One region of the Leucobacter exalbidus genome, then DNA from elsewhere that is predicted to be linked to it. Evidence: predicted binding sites of a transcription regulator. Region 1 holds the regulator's gene; each other region holds the start of a gene.

What was found. Region 1 encodes HrcA, which represses chaperone genes, less so after heat shock. Its sites were predicted from a motif close to TTNGCACTCGNNNNNNNCGAGTGCNAA; they were not measured.
Region 2: a site for HrcA is predicted at 1,701-1,727, ahead of groES (co-chaperone GroES). Genes of this name have one in related genera too.
Region 3: a site for HrcA is predicted at 1,967-1,993, ahead of groL (chaperonin GroEL). Genes of this name have one in related genera too.

Annotation. Positions count from the first base shown of each region.
Region 1 covers NZ_JAFIDA010000001.1:356,104-359,381, forward strand. Annotated here, with positions in the region: gene JOF28_RS01620 (DUF1990 domain-containing protein) at 1-58, shown strand, start outside; gene hemW (radical SAM family heme chaperone HemW) at 59-1,282, shown strand; gene hrcA (heat-inducible transcriptional repressor HrcA) at 1,366-2,403, shown strand; gene dnaJ (molecular chaperone DnaJ) at 2,448-3,278, shown strand, end outside.
Region 2 covers NZ_JAFIDA010000001.1:2,832,561-2,835,838, reverse strand. Annotated here, with positions in the region: gene guaB (IMP dehydrogenase) at 1-214, opposite strand, end outside; gene rarD (EamA family transporter RarD) at 314-1,225, opposite strand; gene groES (co-chaperone GroES) at 1,324-1,620, opposite strand; gene JOF28_RS14620 (DUF4190 domain-containing protein) at 1,848-2,531, shown strand; gene JOF28_RS12880 (THUMP-like domain-containing protein) at 2,528-3,278, shown strand, end outside.
Region 3 covers NZ_JAFIDA010000001.1:2,575,414-2,578,691, forward strand. Annotated here, with positions in the region: gene JOF28_RS11665 (heme/hemin ABC transporter substrate-binding protein) at 1-908, shown strand, start outside; gene JOF28_RS11670 (LytR C-terminal domain-containing protein) at 1,032-1,874, shown strand; gene groL (chaperonin GroEL) at 2,054-3,278, shown strand, end outside.

The DNA.
Region 1 (3,278 bases):
TACGGTGACGAGCCAGCTCGAAGCGCTGCTGCCCGGCGCCGCACCCGAGGCCAGTTAAATGGCCGGTGCGCTCCCCGAAGGGGATCCGGCGCCCGAAGACGGTCTGCTGCCTGCAAGTGCAGCGGTCGGCAGCGATGAGCGTAACTTCGGCGTATATGTGCACGTGCCGTACTGCCGCGTGCGCTGCGGGTACTGCGACTTCAACACCTACACCGCGCAAGAACTCGGCGGCACCAGGCAGAACGACTACGCCGAACAGGCAGCCTGGGAGCTCAGCTTCGGCGCCGATGTGCTGCGGCGCTCGGGCGTTGCCGAACGCCAGGTATCGACGGTGTTCTTTGGGGGTGGCACGCCGACCCTGCTGCCCGCGACCGACCTTGCCCTGATGCTGCAGCGCATCAAGGACGAGTGGGGTCTCGCACCGGGCGCCGAGGTGACCACCGAAGCGAACCCTGATTCGGTGGATGCCGCGTATCTCGCGACCCTCGCCGAGGCCGGGTTTACCCGCGCCAGTTTCGGCATGCAATCGGCGGTGCCGAGCGTTTTGGCGACCCTTGATCGCACGCACACCCCCGAGCGCGTGCCGCTCGTCACTGGGTGGGCGCGCGACGCGGGTCTGCAGGTGAGCGTCGATCTGATCTATGGCACGCCGGGGGAGACGCTCTCTGATTGGGAGCGGTCGATCGATGCGGCGCTGGCCACGAATCCCGACCACATTTCGGCCTACGCGCTGATTGTCGAGCGCGGCACGAAGCTCGCCGCCCAGATTCGCCGCGGCGAGGTGCCCGAGCCCGATGAAGATCTACACGCCGAAATGTACGAGCTCGCCGACGCACGCTTTCGTGAGGCCGGCCTGTCGTGGTATGAGATCAGCAACTGGTCGCGCACGCCCGAAACACGCTCGAGCCACAACCTGTCGTACTGGACCGGCGAAGACTGGTGGGCGGCGGGCCCCGGCGCGCACAGCCACGTGGGTGGCGTGCGCTGGTGGAACGTGAAGCACCCCGGTGCGTACGCCCAGCGCGTGGCCGCGGGCGTTTCGCCCGCACACTCGCGCGAATTGCTCACCGACGCAGCCAGGCTTGAGGAGCGCGTGTTGCTCGAGACCCGGATCGCCGACGGCCTGCCAATTGAACTTTTGGGGCCTGAGGGACGCCGGGCAGTGCCCGAGCTGATTGCGAGCGGCCTGATTGACGGTCGCGCTGCCATCGGTGGTCGGGTGGTACCGACCCTGCAGGGCCGGCTGCTTGCCGACACTGTGGTGCACCGGCTGCTGGAGTGACCGAGATTTGCTCTTTGGTATCGACCAGGTGCTCTGCGATAGACTTAGCACTCGTAAACAGCGAGTGCTAGGAGGATGGGTCGATGGTCTCTGAACGTAGCCTCGCTGTGCTCCACGCAATCGTGGGCGATTACGTCTCTTCGAACGAACCCGTTGGCTCAAAAGCCATCGTCGATCGGCATGAGTTTGGGGTGTCGGCCGCGACGATTCGCAACGACATGGCCCTGCTCGAAGAGAATGAGCTGATCGCCCAGCCGCACACCTCATCTGGGCGCGTGCCCACCGATAAGGGGTACCGGCTGTATGTCGATACCCTCGCGAGGATCCGGCCGCTTTCAGGTTCGCAAAAATCAGCCATCGAGCGATTTTTGGGTGAATCCAGCGACCTCGACGATGTGATGGGGCGCACAGTGCGCATGCTCTCGCAGCTGACCAATCAGGTCGCTGTTGTGCAGTATCCTTCACTGCGCGCCACCGTTGTGCGTCACATCGACCTCGTCGCCATTGGCGAAGATCGCGTGTTGTGCGTGCTGATTCTGGGCACGGGAGTGGTCGAGCAGCAGCTCGCTTGGTTGCCGGCAACGCGGGTCACCGAGGCCTGGGTGCACGGGCTGCGCTCGCGCATCGCTGAAGCAGTGGTGGGCGGCGACGTCGAATCTGGTGTCGCTGCCGTGAGCGCGCTGCTTGAGACAGTTGGCGAGTGGGCCGAGCCCGCAGAGGCCACCGTCGTTGAGCGCGTGATCGAGGTGGTGCGCAGTCAGCTGCAAGCCAACCGCAGCGATCGCATTGCCGTGGCCGGTGCCGCAAATCTCACCCGCATCGATGCTTTCGCCGGCTCACTGCCGGGCGTGCTCGACGCGATTGAAGAGCAGGTCACCCTGCTGCGATTGTTTGCCGAGCTCGCGCAAGAGGGCCGCACCGTGGCCGCATCCATCGGCCGCGAGAACGCGCCGTATGGGCTCTCCACCGCCTCGGTGATTGCGTCTCGATACGAAGACGCGGGGGACTCCTCGAAACTCGGGGTGCTTGGCCCCATGCGCATGGATTACGCGGGAAATATTGCCGCCGTACGCGCTGTTGCTAGATATTTGAACCAAATCTTGGGCGAGGACTCAGCATGATTCCCTCGTCACATGACCGTTACAACCACTGAGGAGCTAGGCCTGTGGCCGATCACTACGAAACCCTCGGAGTCTCGCGCGAAGCGACCCCAGAAGAGATCAAGAAGGCATACCGCAAGCTGGCACGTCAGCTGCACCCCGATGTAAACCCCAGCGAGGAAGCCTCAGAGCGATTCAAGGGTGTCACGCACGCCTATGACGTCTTGAGCGATGCCGAGCAGCGTCAGAACTATGACATGGGTGGCCAGGGCGGTCAGGGTGGCGCTGGCGGCTTCGGTGACATCTTCGAAACCTTCTTCGGCAGTGGCGGCTTCGGTGGCGGTGGCCAGCGCGGCCCGCGCCCGCGCGCCGAGCGGGGCGAAGACGCGATGATTCGTGTCGACGTCAGCCTGCAAGACGTAATGTTTGGCGTGCAGCGCGACGTCACCGTCAACACGGCCGTCTTGTGTGATGTGTGCCAAGGAAGCAGCTGCCAGCCCGGCACTCACCCCGTAACCTGTGACGTGTGCAACGGTCACGGCCAGGTGCAGCGCCAGGTGCGCTCGCTGTTTGGCAACGTGGTCACCATGCACCCTTGTGGCAGCTGCCAGGGCTATGGCACGGTCATCGAGAACCCCTGCGTCGAGTGTGGCGGCAAGGGTCGCGTGCGCGAGCGCCGCACCATCCCCATTGATATTCCCTCTGGCATCGACACCGGCACGCGGTTGCAGCTGCGCGGCGGCGGCGAGGTGGGCCCCGGTGGTGGGCCCAACGGCGACCTGTTCATCGAGTTCCGCGTCGTGCACCACGATGTATTCAGCCGAGATAACAACGACCTGCTGTGCACCATGCAGGTATCGATGACCGACGCGATCTTGGGCGTCGAGGCCAAACTT
Region 2 (3,278 bases), 2.5 Mb from region 1:
TACCCAGGCCGCCATGACGCGCCATGGCTACAGCCATGCGCGTCTCGGTCACGGTGTCCATTGCAGCTGACACCAGGGGAATATTGAGCCGGATCCGACGGGTGAGCTGAGTTGACGTGTCAGCCTCACTCGGAATGACATCGGTGTGCGCCGGAAGGAGCAGCACGTCGTCGTAGGTTAGTCCGGTAAATGCGAAGGGATCACGCTGTTCCATGGCACCTCATCTGTCGTGTAGTGAAGTTTTCGGGGCGCTCACAGACTCATGGGTGGAGTCGGGCGCCTTCAAAGTAGTCTAACGTCTCGGCAGCTGGGATCATTCCGCAGCTGTGGCCACGCTGCCCGTAACCCGTAGCGAACGACGGTGCTGGGTCACCATTTCACTGACGAGAATCACCAGTGCGATCCACACGGCGATGAACCCGATCCACCGGGTGACCGATACTTGCTCGTGCATCACAAGGAAACCGTAGAGGAAGCTGAGCACCGGGGTGATGAACTGCAAGAAACCGATGTACGACAGCGGCAGCCTGCGCGTCGCCTCACCGAACAGGATCAGCGGCACCGCAGTCATCACGCCGCTGGCGAGCACCAGCACCGCGATCCAGGGGCCGTGCGCAAATGCACCGATGCCCACGAGGTTTGCGACGATGATCATCTGCACCGCGCCGATGGGCACCGAGACCATGGTCTCGACCGTGAGACCGGTGACCCCGTCAACCTCTTCGCCCGCGAGTTTGTGCACGGCTCCGTAGAGCCCAAATGATGCGGCGATCCCCAGCGCGATCCACGGGAAGCTGCCGTATCCGACCGCGGCAATGACGACGCCTACGGCCGCGATGCCCACAGCGAACCACTGCGGCCTGGTGAGCTTTTCACCGCGAAAGGCGACGCCAATGAGAATCGTGAACAGCGGGTTGATGAAGTACCCGAGCGCCGTCTCGATGACGTTGCCCGACATCACCCCGATGACGAACAGTTGCCAGTTGACATAAAGCAGCACCGCAGACAGGGCGAACCAGCCCAAAAGCCTCGGCCGTTTGATAATCGCGAGCACGCGACCCCAGCGCCGTGAGATGGTCACGATGAGTGCGCAGAACACGAGGGTCGTGCCCACGCGCCACGGCACGACCTCAAGCGGATTCACTACCGCAATCAGGCCGAAGAAGATGGGGAAGGTGCCCCAGACGAGGTACGCGCCGACGCCATACCCCAGTCCCGCTCGCATTTGTGTCACCGGCTCAGCCTATCTGCGAAGTGCCGCCCCGCACACGCAAAACGGGCCCCCGACCGCATGGTCGAGAGCCCGTAATGGGTAATCAGCGCTTAGCGCGTGATGACTGCGAGGATGTCGCGAGCCGAGAGCACGAGGTAGTTGTCAACGCCAACCTTGATCTCGGTGCCACCGAACTTCGAGTACATCACAACATCGCCAACGACGACGTCGAGAGGAATGCGGGTGCCGCTGTCAGAAACGCGACCGGGGCCTACTGCCACGACCTCGCCCTCCTGGGGCTTTTCCTTCGCACTGTCGGGAATGACCAGACCTGAAGCAGTGGTCTGCTCGGCCTCGACCTGCTTGATAACAATACGATCCTCGAGCGGCTTGATAGCTACCGACACAGTTGACCTCTTTCCGATGGCTGAAGTGCTTGCGCGCCCGCCCATTGCGTGCGCGCCCACCTCAGAGTCTATGTCTCAGTTTGGCACTCGTGCAAGGGGAGTGCCAATGCAGCGCCACGGTATCGCGCACAGCGAACGGAATTTATCGCACCGCCCTAGACTAGAACCACCGTTTCGCGGGTGTTTTACCCGTGATCGCCCCGCCCGTCGCACTTCGAGGAGGACTCATGTCCACGCCGAACACCCCTGACCCCCAGCAGAATGCGTCGCTCGCCGCACAGGCCCAGCAGGTAACGCAGGCGCTCCCCACGCAGCAGCTCCCCGATTTGCAGCAGACCAGGCCGTACGCACAGATCGACCAGGCGGCTCAGGCCGCGCATGCTGCTCAGCAGCAGGCCGCTCAGCAGGCCCAGGCAGCACAGCAGGCCCAAGCATCACGACAGGCCCAGCCTGCCCAGCCCCAGGCACAGCAGGCGCCCGCCGCGCAGCAGGCCCAACAGCAGCAGCCCTACCGCGCACAGCAGGGCGCGTTCGCGAATATGCAGCGGCCTGCCGCGCAGCACACGCAGCAGCCCGTTCAGCCGTACGTGCAGCCGCCCGCCGTGGGTGCGCCGTCGCAGGGCACCACGCTCGGCGGCACCAACACGTTCGCGTTCCTCTCGATCGTCTTTGCGTTTATCGCTCCGCTTGCCGGAATCATCTTTGGGCACATCGGTCTGAGCCAGATCAAGCGCAACGGTGACGCCGGTCGCGGCTTGGGTCTCACCGGCCTCATCATCAGCTACGCGTACTTCGTGTTCGTGTTGCTCTTCGTGATCACGTACGCGTTCTTGATTATGGCCATGATCACCAGCATGAGCTCGGTCTTCAATGAGATTGCTGATTACTCGTCGTACTCATACAGTTCATGATCGATCCCCTCGATCCTCCCGCCCTGGCAGCGCCAGGGTGGGAGGAACTGCTGACCGAGCCAGGTCTCGCCCTGTTGACCGAGGTCAGTGAGCGGCTCGCTGAGCCCGGTGTGACGGCAGGCCAGCTCAATACGCAGCTGCGCAAGCGTGAGGTTGATCCGGCGCTGATTGCGGCCGCGCTCACGCAGGCCGAGCTACGCATGAAGGCCCGAAGCAAGTTCGGGGAGCTCGCCGACGCGCTGCTCTTCACCCAGGCGGGCCTCGAGCAGGCCACCCGCGCACGCGTGGCCCGCACCCACGCCGAACGTTTTGTGCGGGCCGGGTGCCGCTCGGTGGCAGACCTCGGGTGCGGTATCGGGGCCGAGTCGCTCGCCCTGCTCGCCGCGGGGGTGACGCCGCACGCGGTCGAACTTGACCCGTATACGGCGACGCTGGCCACCCACAATCTTGCGACGTTGGGCCGCAAGCTGGGGCGCCCGGTGCCCGCGGCGGTGCGCGCCGACGCCGAATCGTTTGACCTCGCGGGCATCGACGGGGCGTTTCTTGACCCCGCCCGCCGCACCGCGGGGCACCGCGACACCCGCCGCGTCGCCTCCCCCGATGACTACTCCCCCTCGCTCGCCTTCGCGTTCGCGGTGGCGCAGCGCATGCCCACCGGCGTGAAGTTGGGGCCGGGGCTCGACCGCGATCTGATTCCGGCCGACGCTGAGGCGCAGTGGATTTCGGTGGATGGTCAGGTCGTTGAGA
Region 3 (3,278 bases), 2.2 Mb from region 1:
CTGTTCCGGATCCGAAGCTGCCGGTTACGGTGACTTCGCACGACCGTGCAGGCGACGTCGACGTTGAAGTGACTGATTCCTCGCGTGTGCTGGCCCTGTCGATGAGCGGCTCACTGGCTGAGCTGGTGCACTCACTGGGCATGGGCGACAGTCTGATTGGTCGCGATGTCTCGACCAATTTTGAAGGTGCAGAAGATCTCCCCGTGGTAACTCGATCAGGCCACGCTATCGATGCTGAGGGTGTGCTGGCGCTCAACCCCTCTTTGATTCTGACCGATGGCACGATCGGCCCGAATGATGTGGTGTTGCAGCTGCGTGACGCGGGGATTCCCGTCGTGACCGTTGACCGTGCGGTTGATGACAAGACCACCTACGAAACAGCGCAGCAGGTTGCTGATGCGCTGGGCGTGGGACACATCGCCGATGATTTCAACGCTGAGATCCAGGCTGCAGTCGCAGCGAAAGAAGCTGAGGTCGCTGAGCTACTGCCCGCAGACGAAGCCGACCTGCCACGCGTAGCCTTCTTGTATGTGCGCGGCACCTCGGGCATCTACTATCTCTTTGGCGAGGGAAGCGGCATTGACAGCATGATCAGTTCAGTGGGCGCCGTGGACGTTGCGAAAGAAATTGGTTGGAAGGGCGAACGCCCCATGACCGATGAGGCCCTCGTGGCGATCGACCCCGATATTCTGCTCGTGATGACACAGGGCCTCGAAAGCGCTGGCGGAGTTGACGGGCTGCTCGCGGCCCAGCCCAGCATCGCGCTGACGTCTGCGGGTGAAAAGCGCCGCATCATTGACGTCGACGAGAAGCTCCTGTTTGCGGGCGGCACACGCCTGCCCGATGTCATCGATGGTCTCGCCCGCGCGATCTACGCCCCCGATTCGCTTCCCACCCCCGAGAAGTAGACACTCACTGATCTCGGTCAAACCGGTTGTGGCCTCGCGAAATCACCACGCTTGCAGCCACCGCACTGTAATGTAGGGGCGAATCGTCGGTGTTGTGTGACCGACCGCTATATGAGGAGCAGCGTGGGGCAAACTACCGCAGGGTCAGGGGAGCGTCAAAGCTACCCCGAGGACCGCTTCGACCGGGTCGTCCGTTCAGGTCGAGTGGGCGCTCACCGCGTGATTTCGCGCCCGCGCTACGTCTGGCAATACGTGATCGCAGGGTTGCTCGGCTTCGCGCTTCTGACGACCCTGGGCGTGCTCGCTGTGCACAGCGTGGGCAGTTCAGGGAAGCTCCCGGCGTTGGACAAGGGCGCACCCGTCGCCCAGGCGGCCAAGACTGAGCCCGAGCTAGATCCCAACGCCACCGTCGCCGTCATTAACGGCAGCGAGATCCAGAACCTTGCCGCCGCGCTCGACAAAATCATCGTCGACGAAGAGTGGGGCCAGATCCTGTTCTCGGGCAGCGCGGCCACCACAGACGTCGCGATCTCTGCGGTGTTCTATTCAGACCCGGCTGATGCTGAAGCTGCTGCGGGGCTCGCCGCAAAGCTGGGCGGCCTCTCGACCTACACCACCGAGGACTACAAGGAATACGGTGCACAGCTGGTCGTGCTGCTCGGCGCAGATTATGCAGGCCCCGGCCACGACGAAGCCGCAGCGCTGACCGCGGCAGGCGAAGGCGCAAAGGAATCGTCATCACCCGAGGCTCCCGAAGAGGGCGTCGAGCCGAATCCCGCAGGCGAAGCTGACGCTGACAGCGAACCCCAGCAAGCGGCTGAAGGCGGCGTCGACGGCGTCCCTGAAGCGCCCGTTGAAAACGCTCCTGCAGCACCGCTCGAGGCCCCAGCTGAGGCACCCGTTGACGTTCCCGCGCCGGCGCCCGCTGAACAGCCCGCGCCGCCCGCCGAGGAAACCACGCCGTAACCCCGCTGGCCATCAGCTGAATGCCTGGAAAATAAGGTGTTCGCTGTGCGCGAGCTTCTTGCACTCACACACCACGAGTGCCAGTATTGTTATTAGCAGTCGGATTGACTGAGTGCTAACGGTGACGACTTACGTCGGCGCTCACAGTTTTCGAGACCGTCCGAAAGGGGCGAAATCACATGGCAAAGATTATTGCGTTTGACGAAGAAGCACGTCGTGGCCTAGAGCGAGGCCTGAACATCCTCGCTGATGCCGTGAAGGTAACGCTCGGCCCGCGCGGCCGCAACGTTGTGTTGGACAAGAAGTGGGGCGCTCCCACCATCACGAACGATGGCGTTTCAATCGCCAAGGAGATCGAACTCGACGATCCGTTCGAGAAGATCGGCGCCGAGCTCGTCAAGGAGGTCGCCAAGAAGACTGACGACGTCGCAGGCGACGGCACCACCACCGCAACCGTTCTCGCACAGGCACTCGTGCGCGAGGGCCTGCGCAACGTTTCGGCCGGCAGCGATCCCATCGCGATCAAGAAGGGCATTGAGAAGGCTGTAGCAGCCGTCACCGCTCAGCTCCTCGCGAACGCCAAGGAGATCGAGACCACCGACGAGATCGCGGCAACCGCATCCATCTCGGCCGCTGACGAGCAGATCGGCGCACTGATCGCCGAGGCTATCGACAAGGTCGGCAAGGAAGGCGTCGTCACCGTCGAGGAGTCGAACACGTTCGGCACCGAGCTCGAGCTGACCGAGGGCATGCGCTTCGACAAGGGTTACCTGTCGGCATACTTCGTCACCGACGCAGATCGCCAGGAAGCTGTATTCGAGGATCCGTACATCCTCATCGTCAACAGCAAGGTCTCCAGCATCAAGGACCTGCTCCCCGTTGTTGATCCCGTAATCCAGTCGGGCAAGCAGCTCCTCATCATTGCTGAGGACATCGAGGGCGAAGCACTCGCTACTCTCGTACTCAACAAGATCCGTGGCATCTTCAAGTCGGCTGCTGTGAAGGCTCCCGGCTTCGGCGATCGCCGCAAGGCAATGCTGCAGGACATCGCGATCCTCACCGGCGGCCAGGTCATCTCGGAAGAGGTTGGCCTCAAGCTCGAGAACGCAACGCTCGACATGCTCGGCACCGCACGCAAGGTCATCATCACCAAGGATGAGACGACCATCGTGCAGGGTGGCGGCGAGGACGACGCAATTGCAGGTCGCGTCACGCAGATCCGTCGCGAGATCGAGAACACCGACAGCGACTACGACCGCGAGAAGCTCCAGGAGCGCCTCGCGAAGCTCGCCGGCGGCGTGGCAGTCATCAAGGCTGGCGCAGCGACCGAGGTTGAGCTCAAGGAGCGCAAGCACCGCATCGAGGATGCCGTTCGCAACGCGAAGGCAGCAGTCGAAGAGGGCG